Regions from separate parts of the Microbacterium oxydans genome, predicted to be linked through region 2. Evidence: predicted binding sites of a transcription regulator. Region 2 holds the regulator's gene; the other holds the start of a gene.

Region 1 (9,650 bases), 550 kb from region 2:
ACTCGCCCGTGGCCGCGTTGAGGCCCTGGCCCGCGGGGAGCTCGGAGACCTTGTTCGCGACGACGCCCGGCTCGAGACCGGCGTTCAGCGCGATCTGCTTGAGCGGAGCCTCGATGGCCACGCGGACGATGTTCGCACCGGTCGCCTCGTCACCCGTCAGCGTCAGGCCGTCGAGGGCCTTCGTGCCGGACTGGATCAGCGCGACGCCACCACCGGGGACGATGCCCTCTTCGACGGCTGCCTTCGCGTTGCGGACGGCGTCCTCGATGCGGTGCTTGCGCTCCTTGAGCTCGACCTCGGTCGCGGCACCCGCCTTGATGACGGCGACGCCACCGGCGAGCTTCGCGAGGCGCTCCTGGAGCTTCTCACGGTCGTAGTCGCTGTCGGTGTTCTCGATCTCGCGACGGATCTGCGTGACGCGACCCTCGATCTGCTCGGCCTCGCCGGCACCCTCGACGATCGTGGTCTCGTCCTTGGTGACGATGACCTTGCGTGCACGACCCAGGAGGTCAAGCGTGGCGTTCTCGAGCTTAAGGCCCACCTCTTCGGTGATGACCTGGCCGCCGGTGAGGATCGCGATGTCCTGCAGCTGCGCCTTGCGACGGTCGCCGAAGCCGGGGGCCTTGACGGCGACCGACTTGAAGATGCCCTTGAGCTTGTTCAGCACGAGCGTCGCGAGAGCCTCGCCCTCGACGTCCTCGGCGATGATGACGAGCTCCTTGCCGTCCTGGATCACCTTGTCGACGATGGGCAGGAGGTCCTTGATGTTGGAGACCTTCTGGTTCGCGATGAGGATGTACGGGTCCTCGAAGACTGCCTCCTGGCGCTCCGGGTCCGTGACGAAGTACGGGTTCAGGTAACCCTTGTCGAAGCGCATGCCCTCGGTGAGCTCGAGCTCGGTGCCGAACGTCTGCGACTCCTCGACGGTGACGACGCCTTCCTTGCCGACCTTGTCGATCGCCTCGGCGATGAGCTCGCCGATCGCGGGGTCTGCAGCGGAGATGGACGCCGTAGCGGCGATCTGCTCCTTGGAGTCGATCTCCTTGGCGCTCGAGAGGAGCTCCTCGGTGATCGCAGCGACGGCCTTCTCGATGCCGCGCTTGAGCGAGATGGGGTCGGCGCCGGCTGCGACGTTGCGCAGACCCTCGCGGACCAGAGCCTGAGCGAGGACCGTGGCGGTGGTGGTGCCGTCACCCGCGACGTCGTCGGTCTTCTTGGCGACCTCCTTGACGAGCTCCGCACCGATCTTCTCGTACGGGTCGTCCAGCTCGATCTCCTTGGCGATGGAGACACCGTCGTTCGTGATCGTGGGGGCGCCCCACTTCTTCTCGAGGACGACGTTGCGACCGCGCGGGCCGAGGGTCACCTTGACCGCGTCGGCGAGGATGTTGAGGCCGCGCTCGAGGCCGCGGCGGGCCTCCTCATCGAAAGCAATGATCTTTGCCATGAGTTTTTTCGTCCCTCCTGGACGTAGACGTTGGGTTTAGCACTCAGAGTGAGAGAGTGCTAACGCCATTCTGGCACTCGACACCTTCGAGTGCAAGCCGCCGGATACGGAGGCGCCGCGAGGTCAGGAGGCCGGAGTGTCGGCGGGCGTCGCCGGCGCGGAGGTCGACCGGTCGAGTCCGATCACGACCCTGAACTGCTTCTGCCCGTCCGCACTCTCGGCGGGATAGAAGTCGCTCTGCTGCACGGCAGCACCGTCGAGGAGATTCGCCAGGCCGATGGCCGCCAGCTCGTCCTCGTCGTTCACGTAGAAGACCGTCGTGGTCGGGAAGTCCGTGCTCGAGCTGTCACCGGCCAGGACGTCGTCCGACGCCCAGCCGTTGTTGATCAGGGTCTCGCGCATCTGGGTGTCGAGGCCCTCATCGGGTGTCCCGTTCAGGATGATGACGGAGATGCTGGGGTCGACCACACCCGTCTCGACGGGGGTCGGGACGGGGGTCGGCGCCGCCTCGGGGAACAGCGAGACGCGGCCCATGACGACCAGGGAGCCGAAGATCCCGGCGATGATGAGCACGAGAGCGGCCACGAAGGACCACAGCAGCACGACCCAGCCGTTCATGCCCGGGGCCTCGGCACGGTGCGCGCCCACGCGTCCGGAGGAACGGGGGACGTCATCGAAGCGATCGCGGGTGGGCTTTGACACCCCTCGATGCTAGCGGCACGCACCTGTCAATCCGTTCCGCGGCGCGAGAGCGAGCGGTCCTGGCGCGACTTCGCGTGGATCAGCCGACGAAGCCGGGCATCCGCGACGTGCGCCGTGCTGCGCGGGAATCGCGGATCCTACGCAGCCTGCGCACCAGCATCGGGTCGTACTCGAGTGCGGCGTCGGACTCGATCAGCCGCCCCAGCAGCTGGTAGTAACGCGCGGCGCTCATGCCCAGCTGGGCGCGGATGACCTCCTCCTTCGCCCCGCCATGACGCGGCCAGGCCGTTTCGAGGGCGAGGATCGCGCGATCGCGCTCCGTCAGGTCTCCGAGCATGGGTCCAGGTTAGGACGCGTCGGCGCGGAGAGCCGCTCGCCACTCCCACCAACGCCCGAGCGGATCCGCCGCCGCCCGGACGTGCCCGTCGATCGCCACGACGAACCCCGGCCAGTCGCCCCCGACGCGCGGTTCCCACACATCGAGCAGCCGCGGCGGATCGATCGTGATCCAGTGCCCGGGAAGGCCCGAGATGCGTGCGATCAGGGCTTCCCGCTCGGCGCGCGGGATGTGCACGAGCACACCGGGCGTCGTGACGACGAGCGTGGCACCGGGCGGGGCCTCGGCCGCGAGCGCGTCGAGCTGCTCCGAGGCATCGCCGCGGACCAGCAGCGGCGGATCCGCGGCGGCGATGTCGAGCGCGGCGTCGATCCGCTCCTCCCGGCCGGCCTCCCCCGGCCAGACGAGCCCCCGCAGCCACCGCCGGTCGCGCTCCGACGTCGCGTCGAGCGGGGCGAGGTCGATGCCCGCGCGCCAGACGACATCCGGCATCCGCAGAGAGGGAAGGGCGCCCGTCACCCGGCTCTCCAGAACCACGGCGGACATCCCGTCAGCCGGATCGAGACCGGCACGGAGCCCGCCATGCTCATCCGTGAAGCGGTACGAGTAGCGATCGGGGTAGAGGCAGAGCCCGGCGGACGCCCCGATCTCGAGCAGCGCGATCGGTCCCTCGATCTCGGAGAGCACCGGCAGGAGCGCTGCCAGGCGCAGCGGCTCGTTGGTCTGCAGCGAGCGCTCCGTGCATTCCGCGACGATCTCGTCCGCATGCCGGAGCACGAAGCTCCGCCAGTGCGGGTACCCCACGAGCCCGACTCCGAGCAGCCGGGTCACCGCGAACACCAGGGGCGGCTGCCGCCTCGACTCGGGGATCCGCAGCAGGACCCGCCGCACGGCGATGTCGTCGGCGACCCCCGCTGCCCAGTCCGCGTACAGCGCGCTCCGGCCCGGCGCCTCCTCGCGGGCGAATCGTGCGTAGCGCTCCTGCACAGCGTCCGTCATCCGTCCATTCTGACGCGGCGCACCCGGCACCCCGCCACAGGAGGGAGAATGGAGGCGACTCAGGAGGACACATGTCGTACAGCGTGGACAAGACCGAAGAAGAGTGGCGCGACGAGCTCGGCGAAGAGCAGTACGCCGTGCTGCGTCAGGCCGCGACCGAGCGTGCCTGGACGGGTGAGCTGCTCGATGAGGAGCGCGCGGGCCTCTACACCTGCGGGGCGTGCAACGCCGAGCTCTTCAAGAGCGGCACGAAGTTCGACTCCGGATGCGGATGGCCGAGCTTCTACGAGTCGATCCGCCCCGACGCGGTCGAGCTCATCGAGGACGACAGCCTGGGCATGGTGCGCACCGAGGTCCGCTGCGCCAACTGCGGCTCGCACCTCGGCCATGTCTTCCCGGACGGATTCGGAACGCCCACCGGCGATCGCTACTGCATGAACTCGATCGCACTGAACTTCACCCCCGAAGCCTCGTGAGCGCGCTCGACGCGGTCCGCGCGCGTCAGTCCTGGTCGAAGGTCGACGAGCGGTCGCCGAGTCGCGAGGAGCTGCTGACGTTCGTGGCCGCCGCCGGTCGCGTGGCCGATCACTCGTCGCTTCGTCCGTGGCGGCTCATCGAGCTGCGCGGCGACGACCGAGAGGCGCTGGGCGCGGCCATCGCCAAGGCGCAGGGAGATGCCTCCCCCTCGACGAAGCCGTTGCGCGCACCGCTGCTCATCGCCGTCGTCGCGAGCTATCAGAAGAGCGAGAAGGTCCCGCGCTGGGAGCAGGAGGCCGTCGCCTCCGGTGTCGCGCACGCCCTCAGCCTGCTGCTCGACGAGGCCGGATGGGGTGTCATCTGGCGCACCGGGCACTACACCCGTGCGAAGGCGGTCGCGAAGGCGCACGGTCTCGGCAAGAACGAGGAGCTCCTCGGCTGGCTCTACGTCGGCGGCAAACCCGAGGGGAAGAAGCCCGGGCGCCGCAAGGCCGTCGACGCGCGGAAGCTCGTCACCCGGATGCCGAAGGCCGGCGCGAAATCCTCGTCGGACAAGAAGGCGAAGAAGAAGTAACGCTCAGCGCCGGCGCCGCCACGGCACGGCGACCACGACCGAGGCCACGGCGACGACCACCATGGCGATGACCTGCCAGAGCGCGGGTCCGGCCGCCGGCGGCCAGATCAGGTCGATCACGACCGAGGCCACGAGCTGCCCGAGCACGGACCCCAGCCCCATCAGCAGCACGCCCGTGTGCGCGACGATGAACGCCCCGAGCAGGATGTAGGCGGCGCCGAGGAAGCCGCCCAGGTAGAGCCACGGCTCTGCGGGGAGGGCGTTCGGCATGCCGCGGAAGGCGATGCTCACGCCTGCGGCGACGGCGAGGACCACGGTTCCCGTGATGAAGCTCATGAGCGTCGCGGAGAGCGGTGAGCTGACGCGCTGCGCGAGACGTCCGTTCGTCCCCGCCTGCCACGCGATGCCGACACCGGCGGCGAACGGCAGCAGCAGCATCCACAGCGGTGCGGAGGCGAGCACGTCGCCGGAGAGCGAGATCCCGACCGCGGCGAGCGCGAGCGCACCGCCGGCCACACGGCCCGGCGTGATCGCCACGACGCCGGCCGGACCGAACCCGATCCGATCGAGCACGAGGCCGTGCAGGGTCTGCCCGGCGACGACGCCGACGGTGAACAGCGAGACGCCGAGCACTCCCGCGGTCAGCCCCTGGGTGGACACGGTGAGAGCCCCGCACGCACCGCCGAGCAGCATCCAGAAGGGGATCGTCTGACGACGGATGCCGTTCCGCAGCCGGGCGACGCCGCGCCGCGCGGACGGGATGCAGGTGATCACCACGGCCAGGGCCACGAGTCCCACCGAGAAGGAGAGGAATCCGGCGACGATGCCGTCGTCGACCCGGACCCCGAGCACGCCGTTGATCCGTGCCTGGATCGCCGTCATGACGCCGATGGCGACCGCCCCGCCGAGTGCCAGAGGAGCGGGGAGGCGACGGGATTCTGGCACCAGTCGACCCTACCCGAGCATCCGATCGCTCCTGCGCCGGCGGATGTCGCAGCCCGGGTCTACGCTGGCGGCATGTGCGCGAGCTACGGTCTGGATCCTCGGTTCACCGACACGGAACTCCTCGAAGCCGCCGACGACGCGGTGCTCGAGGGCCTGCGCGTGTGGGCGCGGGAGAACGCGGGTGAGACCGTCCGCCCGACGGGCAAGAACCTGCGGAACCTCAACCCGCTGGTCGTGCAGCCGGATGCCGCCCCGACCCTGGAACCCGCCTGGTGGGGCTTCCTCGTGAACGGCGAGCCGGCGAAGTTCCCGTCGATCAACACGCGCTCGGAGCGACTGCAGGAGCGCCCCGGCGGGGCACGCTCGCGCGCGATCGTGCCGGCGACCAGCTGGTACGAGATGCAGAAGCCCTGGCGGCAGTGGAACGAGTTCATCGTCGACGACGGCACGCTGTTCGGCATGGCTGCCGTCACGCAGCGCGGTCGTACCGCCGACGGAGAATGGTTCACCTGCTACTCGATCGTGATGCGCCCCGCCCCGGCTCACCTGGTCGACCTGCACGATCGCATGCCGCTGCTCATCCCGGCCTCCCTCAGCCACGACTGGCTGACCGCGCCGGCGTCGAAGAAGATCGTCGACGAGGCCGTCCTCGCCTCCGACGAGATGGCCGCGCGGGTGCAGGCCCGTCCCCGGGCCTGACGCGAGGTCCGCCGCCGGGTGGAGGTCCGGCCCTCAGGAAAGTACCTGAGGAGGACGCGGGACCAGGACGGCCGCCCGTAGCGTGGACACCATGATCACAGCAGAAGGCCTCACGAAGAGGTTCGGAGACAAGACGGCCGTCGATGACGTGTCGTTCACCGTCCAGCCGGGCAGTGTCACCGGCTTCCTCGGCCCCAACGGGGCGGGGAAGTCGACCACGATGCGGATGATCGTCGGTCTCGACCGCCCGACGTCCGGACGTGCCGCCGTCGCGGGCCGCGAGTACCGCAAGCTGCGGGCGCCCCTGACCGAGGTCGGCGTGCTGCTCGACGCGAAGGCGGTGCACACCGGCCGCACCGCACGCAACCACCTCCGCGCGATGGCGGCCACCCACGGCATCCCCGCGTCGCGCGTCGACGAGGTCATCGAGCTCGCGGGTATCGACTCCGTCGCCCGCAAGCGCGCCGGCAAGTTCTCGCTCGGCATGGGACAGCGCCTGGGTATCGCCTCGGCGCTGCTCGGCGACCCGCACACGCTGATCCTCGACGAGCCGGTCAACGGCCTCGACCCCGAGGGCGTCCGCTGGGTGCGGCAGTTCGTGCGGCACGCGGCCTCGGAGGGACGCACCGTGCTCCTCTCGAGCCATCTGATGAGCGAGATGGCCCAGACCGCCGATCACGTCATCGTGATGGGTCGTGGCCGGGTGCTCGCGGACGCTCCGCTGGCCGAGCTCGTGCGCTCCTGGACGCGCAACACCGTGCGGGTGCGCACGCCGCGACCCGCCGATCTGGCGGCTGCCGTCGGCGGCCCCGACGTCGAGATCGTGAGCTCCGCGCCCGACCTGCTCGACATCGTGGGACTGCCCGCTGCCCGCATCGGCGACCTCGCGGCCGATCGCGGCATCCCGCTGCACGAACTCACCCCGACCACCGGTTCCCTCGAAGACGCCTACCTCGCCCTCACCGGCGACTCGGTCGAGTACCGCACCAAGGAGATCTCATGACCACGACACAGGCTCCCGCGCCCACGCGGACGCGCGTCGACACCGGTCGACGGCTCACATTCGTGCGTGCCCTGCGCGGCGAGTGGATCAAGCTCGCCACCCTGCGCTCGACGTGGTGGTCCATCGGGATCGCCGCGGCCCTCACGATCGGGATCTCCGTGCTCATCGCGCAGGCGGTCGAATCACCGGGCATCCAGGCCGTCGTCATGCCGATCCAGTTCACCATGCTGCTCGCCGGCATCATCGGGGCGATCTCGGTCACCGGCGAGTACTCGACGGGCATGATCCGCTCGACCCTCACGGCGAACCCGGTTCGCGGTTCCGTCCTCGCCGCGAAGTCGATCGTGCTGGCCGTGTTCCTGTTCGTGTCGTCACTGGTGATCTTCGGTATCGCGGCCGCCGCGGTCTCGCTCATCCTGGCCTCGCGGGACGAGGGCATCGACTGGTCGGACCCGTCGGCATCGATCCTGCCGATCGTGGTGGCCTCGCTCGCCATGGCCGTCTTCGCCCTGCTCGGTGTGGCGTTCGGCTTCATCCTGCGCTCCGGCGCCGGAGCGATCGCCGCGACCGTCGGCGTGCTGTTCGTGCTGCCGATCGTCGTGGGCTTCTTCTCCTTCGCGGGCGAAGGGTGGGCGTGGCTCATCGAGGCGGCGAACTATCTCCCGGTCTCGGCCGCGCAGAGCGCGATCCTGCCGAGCGAGGGTGCCGCGCTCGACGCGCCGATCGCCTTCCTGACGCTGGGCTGCTGGGTTGCCGGCGGAGCGCTCGTGGCCTGGGGCGTCCTGCGCACCCGCGACGCGTAAAGTCGACCCGGTGAGCAGAACGCGAGGCCGCAGCGACTCGATCCGTGAGGACGAGGAGCTGCGGCTTCCGCGTGCCCCGGGCCTGTTCCGACGGTTCTGGGCGCGGCACCCCCTCTTCGCGGACGTGCTGCTCACGCTGCTCTGCCTGTTCCTCTCCCTCACCCCGGCAGCGCCGATCGCCGCGTCGTCTCTGCCCGAAGCCACCTACATCGCGCTGAACATCGCCACCCTCACGATGGTCGTGATCGGATGCAGCACCCTGCTGTGGCGCCGGCGCGCACCACTCGGCCCCTTCATCGCCGCGGTGGTCCTGGGCACCGTGGGACTGTTCACGGGCATGTCCGGCGGGATCGTGCTCCTGCTCGTCGCGTGCTACGGCCTCGCCGTGTACCGGTCCTCCCGCACCGCCTGGATCTGTTACGGGATCGGTGCCGCCTGGTTCCTCGGCTTGACCGGACTGCTGATGCTGAGCGGTGCGACCGTCCTGCAGGTCGGACTCGACACCGCCCTCGGCTACGTCGCACTCGGGCTGATCGGCACGCTGGTCGGAGTCAATGTCGGCGGCCGCAAGCGCTACCTCGCCGCGGTGATCGACCGCTCGCGCCAGCTGCTGATCGAGCGCGACCAGCAGGCCCAGCTCGCGGCCGCATCGGAGCGCGCCCGCATCGCCAGGGAGATGCACGACATCGTGTCGCATTCGCTGACGGTGATCGTCGCGCTGTCGGAGGGCGCGGCCGCGACCCCGGATCGCGAGCAGGCACGCAAGGCCGCCGCGTCCGTCGCCGACACGGCGCGATCCGCCCTCACCGAGATGCGCGCGATGCTCGGCGTGCTGCGCGACGACCAGTCCCCGCTGCCGTTGGCGCCGATGCAGCCGGCACCGCCCCGGGACACGGTCGAGGGCGCCCAGCGGGCCGGCTACCCGGCGACGCTCACGGTCATCGGGCAGGCGGAGGTCTCCCCCGCCGTCGCGCACGCGATCGGACGCATCGTCCAGGAGGGTGTGACCAACGCCATGCGCCACGCGCCGACCGCGACGGCGATCTCCGTGCGCCTGGAGTACACGGCGGAGACGGTGACGATCGACATCGTGAACGACGGCGTCTCGGGCACGATCGGGTCCGACGGCTTCGGCGTGCGCGGGCTGTCGGAGCGCGCCCTGCACGTGCACGGAACGGTCCGCTCCGCCCCCGCCGATGGAGGACGATGGGTTCTGCACGCGGTGCTGCCCGCGGCGGGGAACACCCCCACCGCGAACGAGGACACGACGGAGGAAGACGGATGACGCAGGCGATCAGGGTGCTCCTGGTGGATGACCAGGAGCTGATCCGCGTGGGCTTCCGGATGGTGCTCGAAGCGGAGGACGACATCGTCGTGGTCGGTGAGGCCGTGGATGGACGATCGGCGATCACCCAGAGCGCGATCCTCGCCCCCGATCTGGTGCTGATGGACATCCGCATGCCCGAGCTCGACGGCATCGCCGCCACCGGGGCGATCGTGCGCGACCGCCCGCAGACGAAGGTGCTCGTGCTGACCACGTTCGATCTCGACGAATACGCCTTCGGCGCGATCCGTGCCGGTGCGAGCGGATTCCTGCTGAAGGATGCGCAGCGCCACGAGATGATCGCCGCCGTGCGCGCGGTGCACCGTGGAGACGCGGCGCT
Region 2 (9,650 bases):
AGAAGGACGGCAACAAGCTGACCGTCCGCCTCGTGATCCCCTCGGAGACCCCGAACTCGGCGATCCTCTCGCAGCAGATCCAGCCGATGGCCGCCAAGGCGGGCTTCGACGTCAAGATCGACACGGTTCCGTCGGCGGACTTCTTCACGAAGTACATCACGACGCAGACCCGTGACTTCGAGGCGACGATCTTCGCGTGGCAGGGTACGCCGTACCCGATCTCGTCGACGGAGTCGATCTTCAACCCGGCCGACTCGGGGCAGAACTTCCCCGGTGTCGCGGACGAGCGTCTGGACGACCTCTGGACGAAGGCGAACGCCGAGCTCGACGTGGATGCACGTCTCGACATCGCGAAGGAGATCGACAAGATCATCATGAGCGAAGCTGTGACGATCCCGCTGGCGGCACGTCCGAACCAGTACGCGGTCGCCAAGGGCGTCGTGAACTACGGTCCCTCGCAGTTCGAGTCGGTCACCGGCACGAACCACTGGGAGAACGTGGGCTGGGCCAAGTAAGCCCGATCCACTCCCCAGAATGGGCGGTCCCTCCGGGGGCCGCCCATTCTGCTACCCGGCCGACGGCGGCGAGTCGGGCATTCGTGCCCGGTCACCGTAGAATCGATGAGACATGTCCCCACGCGCTCTCACTCCGCTTCAGCCTGCCTCGACGCCGGCTGCGCAGATCCGTAATTTCTGCATCATCGCCCACATCGATCACGGCAAGTCGACCCTCGCCGACCGCATGCTCCAGATCACCGGCGTGGTCTCGGATCGCGACATGCGGGCGCAGTACCTCGACCGCATGGACATCGAGCGCGAGCGCGGCATCACGATCAAGAGCCAGGCCGTCCGCATGCCCTGGGAGCTCGACGGGCAGACGGTCGCGCTGAACATGATCGACACCCCCGGTCACGTCGACTTCACCTACGAGGTCTCCCGCTCGCTCGCGGCCTGCGAGGGCGCGATCCTGCTCGTGGACGCGGCGCAGGGCATCGAGGCCCAGACGCTGGCGAACCTCTACCTGGCGCTGGAGAACGACCTCCACATCATCCCGGTGCTGAACAAGATCGACCTCCCGGCGGCCGACCCGGAGAAGTACGCCAAGGAGCTGGCCTCGCTCATCGGCGGCAAGCCGGAGGACGTGCTGCGGGTCTCGGGCAAGACCGGCGTCGGGGTGGAAGACCTCCTCGACCGGCTGGTCCGGGACATCCCGGCCCCGACGGGCGACGCCGATGCGCCGGCACGCGCGATGATCTTCGACTCGGTCTACGACGCCTACCGCGGCGTCGTCACCTACGTGCGCATGGTGGACGGCAGCCTCTCGCCGCGCGAGCGCATCCAGATGATGTCGACCGGCGCGAACCACGAGGCCCTCGAGGTCGGCGTGTCGAGCCCCGAGCCGACCCCGACCAAGGGTCTCGGCGTCGGCGAGGTGGGCTACCTCATCACCGGCGTGAAGGACGTGCGTCAGTCGAAGGTCGGCGACACGATCACCACCTCGCGGAAGCCGGCCTCCGAGGCCCTTCCCGGCTACACCGACCCGAAGCCGATGGTCTTCTCGGGTCTGTACCCCATCGACGGCAGCGACTACGCGGAGCTGCGTGAGGCTCTCGACAAGCTGAAGCTCTCCGACGCCTCGCTCGTGTACGAGCCGGAGACCTCGGTCGCGCTCGGCTTCGGCTTCCGCTGCGGGTTCCTCGGACTGCTGCACCTCGAGATCATCACCGAGCGTCTGGCCCGCGAGTTCAACCTCGACCTCATCACGACCGCGCCCAGCGTGATCTACGAGGTGCTCACGAGCGACACCGGCGAGACGGTCACCGTCACCAACCCGAGCGAGTACCCCGACGGGCGCATCGGCTCGGTGTCGGAGCCGATGGTCAAGGCCGCCATCCTGCTGCCGAAGGACTACGTCGGCACCGTGATGGAGCTGTGCCAGTCCCGTCGCGGGACGTTGCTCGGCATGGAGTACTTCTCGGAGGAGCGCGTCGAGCTGCGCTACAACATGCCCCTCGGCGAGATCGTGTTCGACTTCTTCGACCAGCTGAAGTCGAAGACGCAGGGCTATGCCTCGCTCGACTACGAGCCCTCCGGCCAGCAGGAGGCCGACCTGGTGAAGGTCGACATCCTCCTCCAGGGCGAGAAGGTCGACGCGTTCAGCTCGATCGTGCACCGTGACAAGGCCTACGCCTACGGCACGATGATGGCCGAGCGCCTGCGCAAGCTCATCCCTCGCCAGCAGTTCGAGGTGCCGATCCAGGCGGCGATCGGCGCCCGGATCATCGCGCGCGAGACCATCCGCGCGATCCGCAAGGACGTGCTCGCCAAGTGCTACGGCGGTGACATCACGCGTAAGCGCAAGCTCCTCGAGAAGCAGAAGGAGGGCAAGAAGCGCATGAAGATGGTCGGTCGCGTCGAGGTCCCCCAGGAGGCGTTCATCGCGGCGCTCTCCGGCGACGTCGAGGGCAAGGACAAGAAGTAGCGGCACCTGCTCGCGCCCGGGGATGTGACTCCGCGCGGCGCGTGGGGGTGTTCGCTCAGGTAACGCGAAGTAGGGTGGAAGTCATGCGGCGCGGGACTTTCCGAGACGACACGGTGGACTATGCGGCCGTGGGTGCGACCCATGCTCCGGATCTGATGCAGTACCCGCCGGAGCGCAGCATCCCGGCGGAGGAATCCTGGCGGATCGGCAGCGGACTCGAGAGGTTCCAGACCGCCGGAGAAGCACTTCTCTCCTGGACGGCGCAGCGCGCCGCCGGTCTGTCCGTCGAAGACGTGCGTCCCGCTCCGGGACCCGCCTACGCCGGTGTCAGCTTCGACGCCGAGGGCAACGCGATCGCGCCGAGCAAGCGCGACGTCGAACAGCGATACGACGCCGAGGGCATGCCGTTCGTCGGCGCGGGCATGACCCTGCACCTCCGCGGTCGGATCGGCGGGATGCGGGCGGACTCCGAGCTCCGGGTGATCTCGGTCACGGAGGAGAAGCGGCGCATCGGCTTCGTGCTCGGCACCGTCGGCGGATCCGTCGTCAGCGGCGAGGAGTCCTTCGACGTCGACTGGCGTGAGGACAACGACGAGGTGTGGTTCACCGTCCGCGCCTTCGACGCGCCGAACGGACTCCTGTACCGCACCGTGCCCGCGCTCGTGAAGCGTCGCCGTCGCGAGCTGTTCGCACGCTATCTCCGCGCGATCTCCCCGCTGTACGCGACGCCCGTCTGATGGCGGGACTGCTTCCCCTCGGAGACCCCGCGCCGACGGACGGGCACCTGCCCGTCGACCTCCCGATCGACACGAGCGTGCCGTTCTCGGCGTACCTGCACATTCCCTTCTGCACCGTGCGCTGCGGATACTGCGACTTCAACACCTACACATCGACCGAGCTCCGCGGCGCGAAGCAGGAGGACTACGCCTCGACGCTGATCTCCGAGATCGCTCTCGCGCGCCGAGTGCTCGACGACGCCGGAGCCCTGCGTCCGATGGACACGGTCTTCTTCGGCGGCGGCACACCGACCCTCCTTCCCGCGGGCGATCTCGCACGCATGCTCGAGGCGGCGACGTCGGCGTTCGGCCTGGCCGAGGGCGCGGAGGTCACGGTCGAGGCGAATCCCGACACGGTGACGCCCGCGGTGGCGCGAACGCTGGCCGCGGCCGGCGTCACGCGGATGTCGGTCGGCATGCAGTCGGCCGTGCCGCACGTGCTGGCCGCTCTCGACCGCACTCACCGTCCCGAGAACGTGCGCACCGCGGTCGCTGCGGCGAAGGACGCAGGTCTCGCGGTCAGCGTGGACCTGATCTACGGGGCGCCGGGGGAGTCGCTGGCCGACTGGGAGGCCTCTCTCGATGCCGCGCTCGCCCTCGAGTCCGACCACATCTCCGCCTACGCGCTCATCATCGAGGACGGCACGAAGCTCGCCCGACAGATCCGTCGCGGCGAGGTCCCGACCCCCGACGACGATCTGCAGGCAGATATGTACGAGCTGGCGGACGCGCGTCTCGCCGCCGGCGGATTCGACTGGTACGAGGTCAGCAACTGGGCCCGCACGCCCGAGCAGCGCTCCCGGCACAACCTCGCCTACTGGCGGGGGAGCGACTGGTGGGGCTTCGGTCCCGGAGCGCACAGCCACATGGCCGGGTTGCGCTGGTGGAACGTGAAGCACCCGGCGGCGTACGCGCAGCGGCTCGCGGCATCCGAATCCCCGGCCGCGGGGACGGAGCGACCGGACGACGAGTCGCGCACGCTCGAGCGCATCCTGCTGCTCAGTCGCATCCGCGAGGGGATCGCCGTCGAGGAGGTCCCTGTCGCGAATCGGAGCCGCGTGGCCGGACTGATGGCCGACGGGCTCGTCGACCCGGTGGCCGCGGTACAGGGGCGCATCCAGCTGACCCTGCGCGGACGGCTCCTCGCCGACGCGGTGGTGCGCGAGCTCACCGACTGAGCGCGCTCCGCATCAGCCGGGGAGCAGATCCATCCCGGCGGTCCGCCGCTGCGGCACGGTCGTGCTGTCCGTGTCGAACAGACGCGTCAGCCGCCCGCTTCCGTACGCGGGCCAGCCGGGGTCGCCCTGGGTGACGAAGCGCACCCAGGCCGTGTTCATCTCGCGGGCGAGCTCCCGCGGCGCGTCCGGTCCGGCCATGCGCCTCGCCTCCTCATCGCCGAGGCGGTCGAAGACGAATCCCAGTTCCAACGCGTGCGCGGCGCGCAGATCCCGCACCGGGCTCGGCCAGGCGAACTCGTAGACGTGGGTGTTCGCCTGTCGCGCGGCGGCGACGCGGCTCAGCGGCGCGCGCAGCATCATGTCCGTCACGAGCTGTCCGAACACCTCGCCGGTGCCGGCCCCCGGGAACGCGCGGCGGTACGCGGAGACCGCTCGGCGCGGGATCCTTGAGAGGAGCCGGGCTGCCTGCAGCTTGAGCTCGCTGATCCCGGCGAGAGCCTCCGGCGGGAACCAGAGCCGGTATTCATCGGTGTTGCTGCCGATCAGCAGCGGCGTGTCGATCCCGCCGAGCACCTCATGCGGGGAACGCGGGAGGCTGTCGGGGTCGATCGCGAACTGGAACCCGGGTGCCCCGCCGAGAGGGGAGGACCCCGCCGACTGCGCCTTCCGGGCATCGAGCAGCTGCTCGGGCGTGAGGGCGGCGAACGCGTCGCGATCGGCCCGCACACCGAGCCGCTTCGCGAGCTGCGCCGTCACGCGTCCCGCCTTCTTCGCGGTCTGCGCCCGGAGTGGTCCGGACTCGATGATGGCCCGGCCGATCAGCGCCCGCGAGTCGTCACGAGCGAGAAGACCGGCGACGATCGCCCCGCCGGCGGATTCGCCCATCGCAGTGATCCGCTCGGGATCGCCGCCGAACGCCGCGATCTCGCGATGCACCCATTCCAGCGCGGCGGCGGCGTCGCGGAGGCCGAGGTTGCGGGGTGCGCCGTCGAGCACGGAGAACCCCTCGGACCCCAGGCGGTAGTTGATCGAGACGAACACGATCCCGGCCTTCGCGAAGACCGTGCCGTCATAGAGGGGCAGCGCGGCGGTACCGCGCTCGAGGGCCCCGCCGTGGATCCACAGCAGCACGGGAGCAGCGGATGCTCCTGACGGCGCCCACACGTTCGCCGTCAGGATGTCGTCGCCCTCGATGCGCACGGAGCCCAGGAGCTCGCCGATGGCACCGGCGTAGGGAACCTGGGGCGGGGTGGGCCCGAACTGCGTCGCCTCGCGGACCCCGTGCCAGGCGGTGACGGGCTGCGGGGCTCGGAAGCGGTTCTCCCCGAACGGCGCGTCCGCATAGGGGATGCCGAGATAGCGGACGATCCCGTCCTCCTCGGAGCCGCGGACGAAGCCGCTCGACAGGGAGGCCTGGGGAGAGGTGGTCATGAGCGTCATCCTAGGGTCGCCCGCCCGCAGTACGGAGAATCCCGAGCTGCACGGGGTAGGATTGGCACTCTGAACGTCCGAGTGCCAGCGGGAGGGAAGGCGATGGTCACAGAGCGAGGACTCCAGGTTCTCCGCGCGATCGTGCAGGACTACGTCGAGACCCACGAACCCGTCGGCAGCCGCTCCATCGTCGACCGGCACTCCTTCGGCGTCTCGGCGGCGACGATCCGCAACGACATGGCTCTGCTCGAGGACGAGGAGCTCATCACGGCTCCGCACACCTCGTCCGGCCGGGTGCCCACCGACAAGGGCTACCGCGTCTTCGTGAACCACCTGGCCCAGCTGCGTCCGCTCTCGTCGGCCCAGCGCTCGGCGATCGAGTCGTTCCTCGGCGAGCCGGCCGACCTCGACGACCTGATGGTGCGCACCGTGCGGGTGCTGACGCAGCTGACCGGACAGGTCGCGCTCGCCCAGTATCCGTCCTTCGCCCGCGCCCACGTCACGCACGTCGAGCTCGTGGCACTCGCGCCGAACCGACTCCTGATCGTGCTGGTGACCGATGCCGGCGGTGTGTCGCAGCGCATGGCCGTCCTCCCCGAGATGATCGACGACACCGAGATGGCCGTGCTGCGCGCGCGTCTGTCCGCGCTCATCACCGGGCAGGCGATCGGCGAAGCCTCCGACCGGCTCCAGGCGCTGCTCTCCGCGGAGGAGACGCCGAAGGACCTCGTGCTGCGCGCGATCGCCGGCGTCGTCATGGACGAGCTCGGCAGTTTCCGGCAGGAGCGTCTCGTGATGGCGGGCGCCGCGACGCTCGCGCGGCGGGAACAGGACTTCCGCGGCAGCATCCATCCGCTCCTCGAGGCGATCGAGGAGCAGGTGACGCTGTTGCGGCTGATGAGTGAGATGGTGACCGACGAGCACGGGCTCGCGGCGAGCATCGGCACGGAGAACGCTCCGTTCGGGCTCGGCGAGGCATCGATCGTCGCCAGCAACTACGCCGCGCCCAGCGGCACGGCGCGCGTCGGCGTGATGGGGCCGACGCGCATGGACTACCCGAGCAACCTCGCCGCAGCACGGGCCGTGGCCCGCTACCTGTCGCGGATGCTCGACGAAGACGAGGCCGGCCGCTGACGCGGTCGCCACCAGGACACACGCAGAAGGGCGATTGTGGCGGACCACTATGAGGTTCTCGGGGTGTCCCGAGACGCTTCCACCGACGAGATCAAGAAGGCGTATCGACGCCTGGCGCGGCAGCTGCACCCGGATGTGAACCCGGGAGAGGACGCTGCGGAGAAGTTCAAGCTCGTCACGCACGCGTACGACGTGCTCAGCGACGACGAGTCCCGTCGTCGCTACGACATGGGCGGCGGAGACGGCGCGGCCGGCAACTTCGGAGGGTTCGCCGGCTTCGGGGACATCTTCGAGACCTTCTTCGGGGCGGCGCAGGGCGGCGGTCGCGGCGCGCGTCCGCGCTCGCGCCGCGAGCGTGGTCAGGACGCCCTCGTCCGCGTGACGCTCGACCTGGGCGATGTCGTGTTCGGCGCCCACCGGGACATCGAGGTCGACACCGCCGTGCTGTGCGAGACCTGCCAGGGGTCGTGCTGCCAGGAGGGCACCTCGCCGGTCACGTGCGACATCTGCGGCGGCTCCGGTCACGTGCAGCGCCAGGTGCGCAGCCTGCTCGGCAACGTCGTCACCTCGCAGCCCTGCGGCACGTGCGAGGGCTACGGCACGACCATCCCGTACCCCTGCGGCACCTGCGGCGGACAGGGTCGCGTGCGCTCGCGCCGCACGGTGTCGCTCGACATCCCCGCCGGCGTCGAGACGGGCCTGCGTCTGCAGCTGCCCGGTTCGGGAGAGGTCGGCAAGGCCGGCGGCCCGAACGGCGACCTGTACGTCGAGGTCACCGTCAACGCGCACCCGGCGTTCAGCCGTGAGGGCGACGACCTGCTCGCCACGCTCGAGGTGTCGATGACGGATGCCATCCTCGGCACCGAGACCACGATCCAGGGGCTGGACGGCGAGGTCGACCTCGAGATCCGCGCCGGCGTGCAGTCCGGAGACGTGCTGACCATCAAGGGCCGAGGCATCACCCCGCTCCGCGGCACCCAGCGCGGCGACCTGCGGGTGGGCGTGCAGGTACTGACCCCGACCAGGCTGGACTCCGCGCAGCGGGCGCTGATCGAGGACTTCGCGAAGAAGACCAAGGCGCCGGATCCGCAGCTGGCCCAGTTCCAGCAGGGCCTCTTCTCCAAGCTCCGCGACCGCTTCCGCAGCCACTGATCATGGCCCTGCACTTCCTGGTCGAGTCGTCCACGGATGCCGCGGTCGGAGACCTCGTGTCGCTCACCGGTGCCGAGGCGAAGCACGCCGCCGTCGTGCGGCGGCTCCGCGTCGGCGAGGCCGTCACGGTCGGCGATGGAGCGGGTGTCTGGCTGACGGGCTCTGCCGAGGAGGTCTCGCCGACCCGTGTCGAGGTCCGCATCGCGGAGCGCGTCGAGCACGCCGCACCCACGCCCAGAGTCGTGCTGGTGCAGGCCCTCGCGAAGGGGGACCGGGACGAGCTCGCGGTGCAGGCGGCGTGCGAGCTCGGCGTCGACGAGATCGTGCCGTGGCAGGCGAGTCGCAGCGTGTCCCGCTGGGAGGGTCCCAAGGCCGTGAAGGGCCGCGAACGGTGGGCGACCATCGTGCGCGAAGCCGCCAAGCAGGCCCACCGCGCCTGGCTCCCCGAGGTCGCCGCGCCGGTCTCGACGAAGCAGCTCGCGGAGCGGGCGGGTTCGCAGCGGGTGCTCCTGCTCGATCCCACGGCGTCCGTCCGTCTGTCCGAGATCGAGCCGGACGGACGCGATCTCGTGCTGGTCGTCGGACCGGAGGGCGGGATCTCGGACGAGGAGCTCGATCGGCTGACCGAGGCGGGCGCCGAACGCGTTCTCCTGGGCGACACGGTGCTCCGCACCTCGACGGCGGGACCGGCGGCCATCGCCGTGCTGTCGGTGGCCCTCGGCCGGTGGTGACCCCGCTGCGGCGCGGCGAGATGCCCAGGGCTGCGACGACGTGGCGATCAGTAGACTTGAAGGCATGACGGAACCTTCGATCTTCACGCGCATTCTGAACGGGGAGATCCCTGCCGAGATCCTCGGTGAGACGGACCGCCTCTTCGCGCTGCGTGACATCGCGCCGCAGGCGCCGGTGCACCTCCTCGTGGTGCCGAAGACCGCGGAGTACCGCGACGTGACCGAACTGGCCGCCGGGGACCCGTCGCTGCTCGCCGAGATCGTCGCCTTCGCGACGGAACTGGCCGCGGAGCACACCGAGGACGGCGACTTCCGTCTCGTCTTCAACACCGGCGCGAACGCCGGACAGACCGTATTCCACGTCCATGCCCACGTGCTGGCCGGCGGATTGACCGAGAAGAGTGTCGGTGCCTGAGAACCACGAGCCGCAGGAGCGCAGCCTGGGCGGTCGACCGCCCGAGTCGGTCGAGAAGATCTATGCCGACGGCGTCGCCATGGTGCAGCTGCTCGGACCGCAGGACCGCCTGTTGCGGATGCTCGAGAAGGAGCACCCCGACGTGCAGGTGCTCGTGCGCGGCAACGAGATCACCCTCAGCGGCGACACCGACGCGGTCGCGAAGGCGCGAGCCCTGGTCGACGAGCTGCTGGCGATGACCAGGGCCGGACAGGACCTGGCGCCGAGCGACGTGTCCAGCTCCGCGCGCATGCTGCGGCAGGAGGGCGGCCCCCGCCCGAGCGAGGTGCTCGGAGAGGCGATCCTGACCACC

Evidence for each region. The regulator HrcA, encoded in region 2, represses chaperone genes, less so after heat shock. The targets are predictions, from matches to a motif close to TTNGCACTCGNNNNNNNCGAGTGCNAA.
Region 1: a site for HrcA is predicted at 1,484-1,510, ahead of groL (chaperonin GroEL). Genes of this name have one in related genera too.

What each region holds. Positions count from the first base shown of each region.
Region 1 covers NZ_CP092891.1:2,708,762-2,718,411, forward strand. Annotated here, with positions in the region: gene groL (chaperonin GroEL) at 1-1,447, opposite strand, end outside; gene MME74_RS13050 (LytR C-terminal domain-containing protein) at 1,571-2,149, opposite strand; gene MME74_RS13055 (DUF3263 domain-containing protein) at 2,229-2,486, opposite strand; gene MME74_RS13060 (DUF2332 domain-containing protein) at 2,496-3,485, opposite strand; gene msrB (peptide-methionine (R)-S-oxide reductase MsrB) at 3,557-3,961, shown strand; gene MME74_RS13070 (nitroreductase family protein) at 3,958-4,536, shown strand; gene MME74_RS13075 (DMT family transporter) at 4,540-5,451, opposite strand; gene MME74_RS13080 (SOS response-associated peptidase family protein) at 5,554-6,180, shown strand; gene MME74_RS13085 (ABC transporter ATP-binding protein) at 6,272-7,183, shown strand; gene MME74_RS13090 (ABC transporter permease) at 7,180-7,986, shown strand; gene MME74_RS13095 (sensor histidine kinase) at 7,997-9,271, shown strand; gene MME74_RS13100 (response regulator) at 9,268-9,650, shown strand, end outside.
Region 2 covers NZ_CP092891.1:2,163,704-2,173,353, reverse strand. Annotated here, with positions in the region: gene MME74_RS10425 (ABC transporter family substrate-binding protein) at 1-515, shown strand, start outside; gene lepA (translation elongation factor 4) at 628-2,481, shown strand; gene MME74_RS10415 (DUF1990 family protein) at 2,565-3,218, shown strand; gene hemW (radical SAM family heme chaperone HemW) at 3,218-4,435, shown strand; gene MME74_RS10405 (carboxylesterase/lipase family protein) at 4,448-5,866, opposite strand; gene hrcA (heat-inducible transcriptional repressor HrcA) at 5,969-7,000, shown strand; gene dnaJ (molecular chaperone DnaJ) at 7,037-8,152, shown strand; gene MME74_RS10390 (16S rRNA (uracil(1498)-N(3))-methyltransferase) at 8,155-8,883, shown strand; gene MME74_RS10385 (HIT domain-containing protein) at 8,948-9,298, shown strand; gene MME74_RS10380 (PhoH family protein) at 9,378-9,650, shown strand, end outside.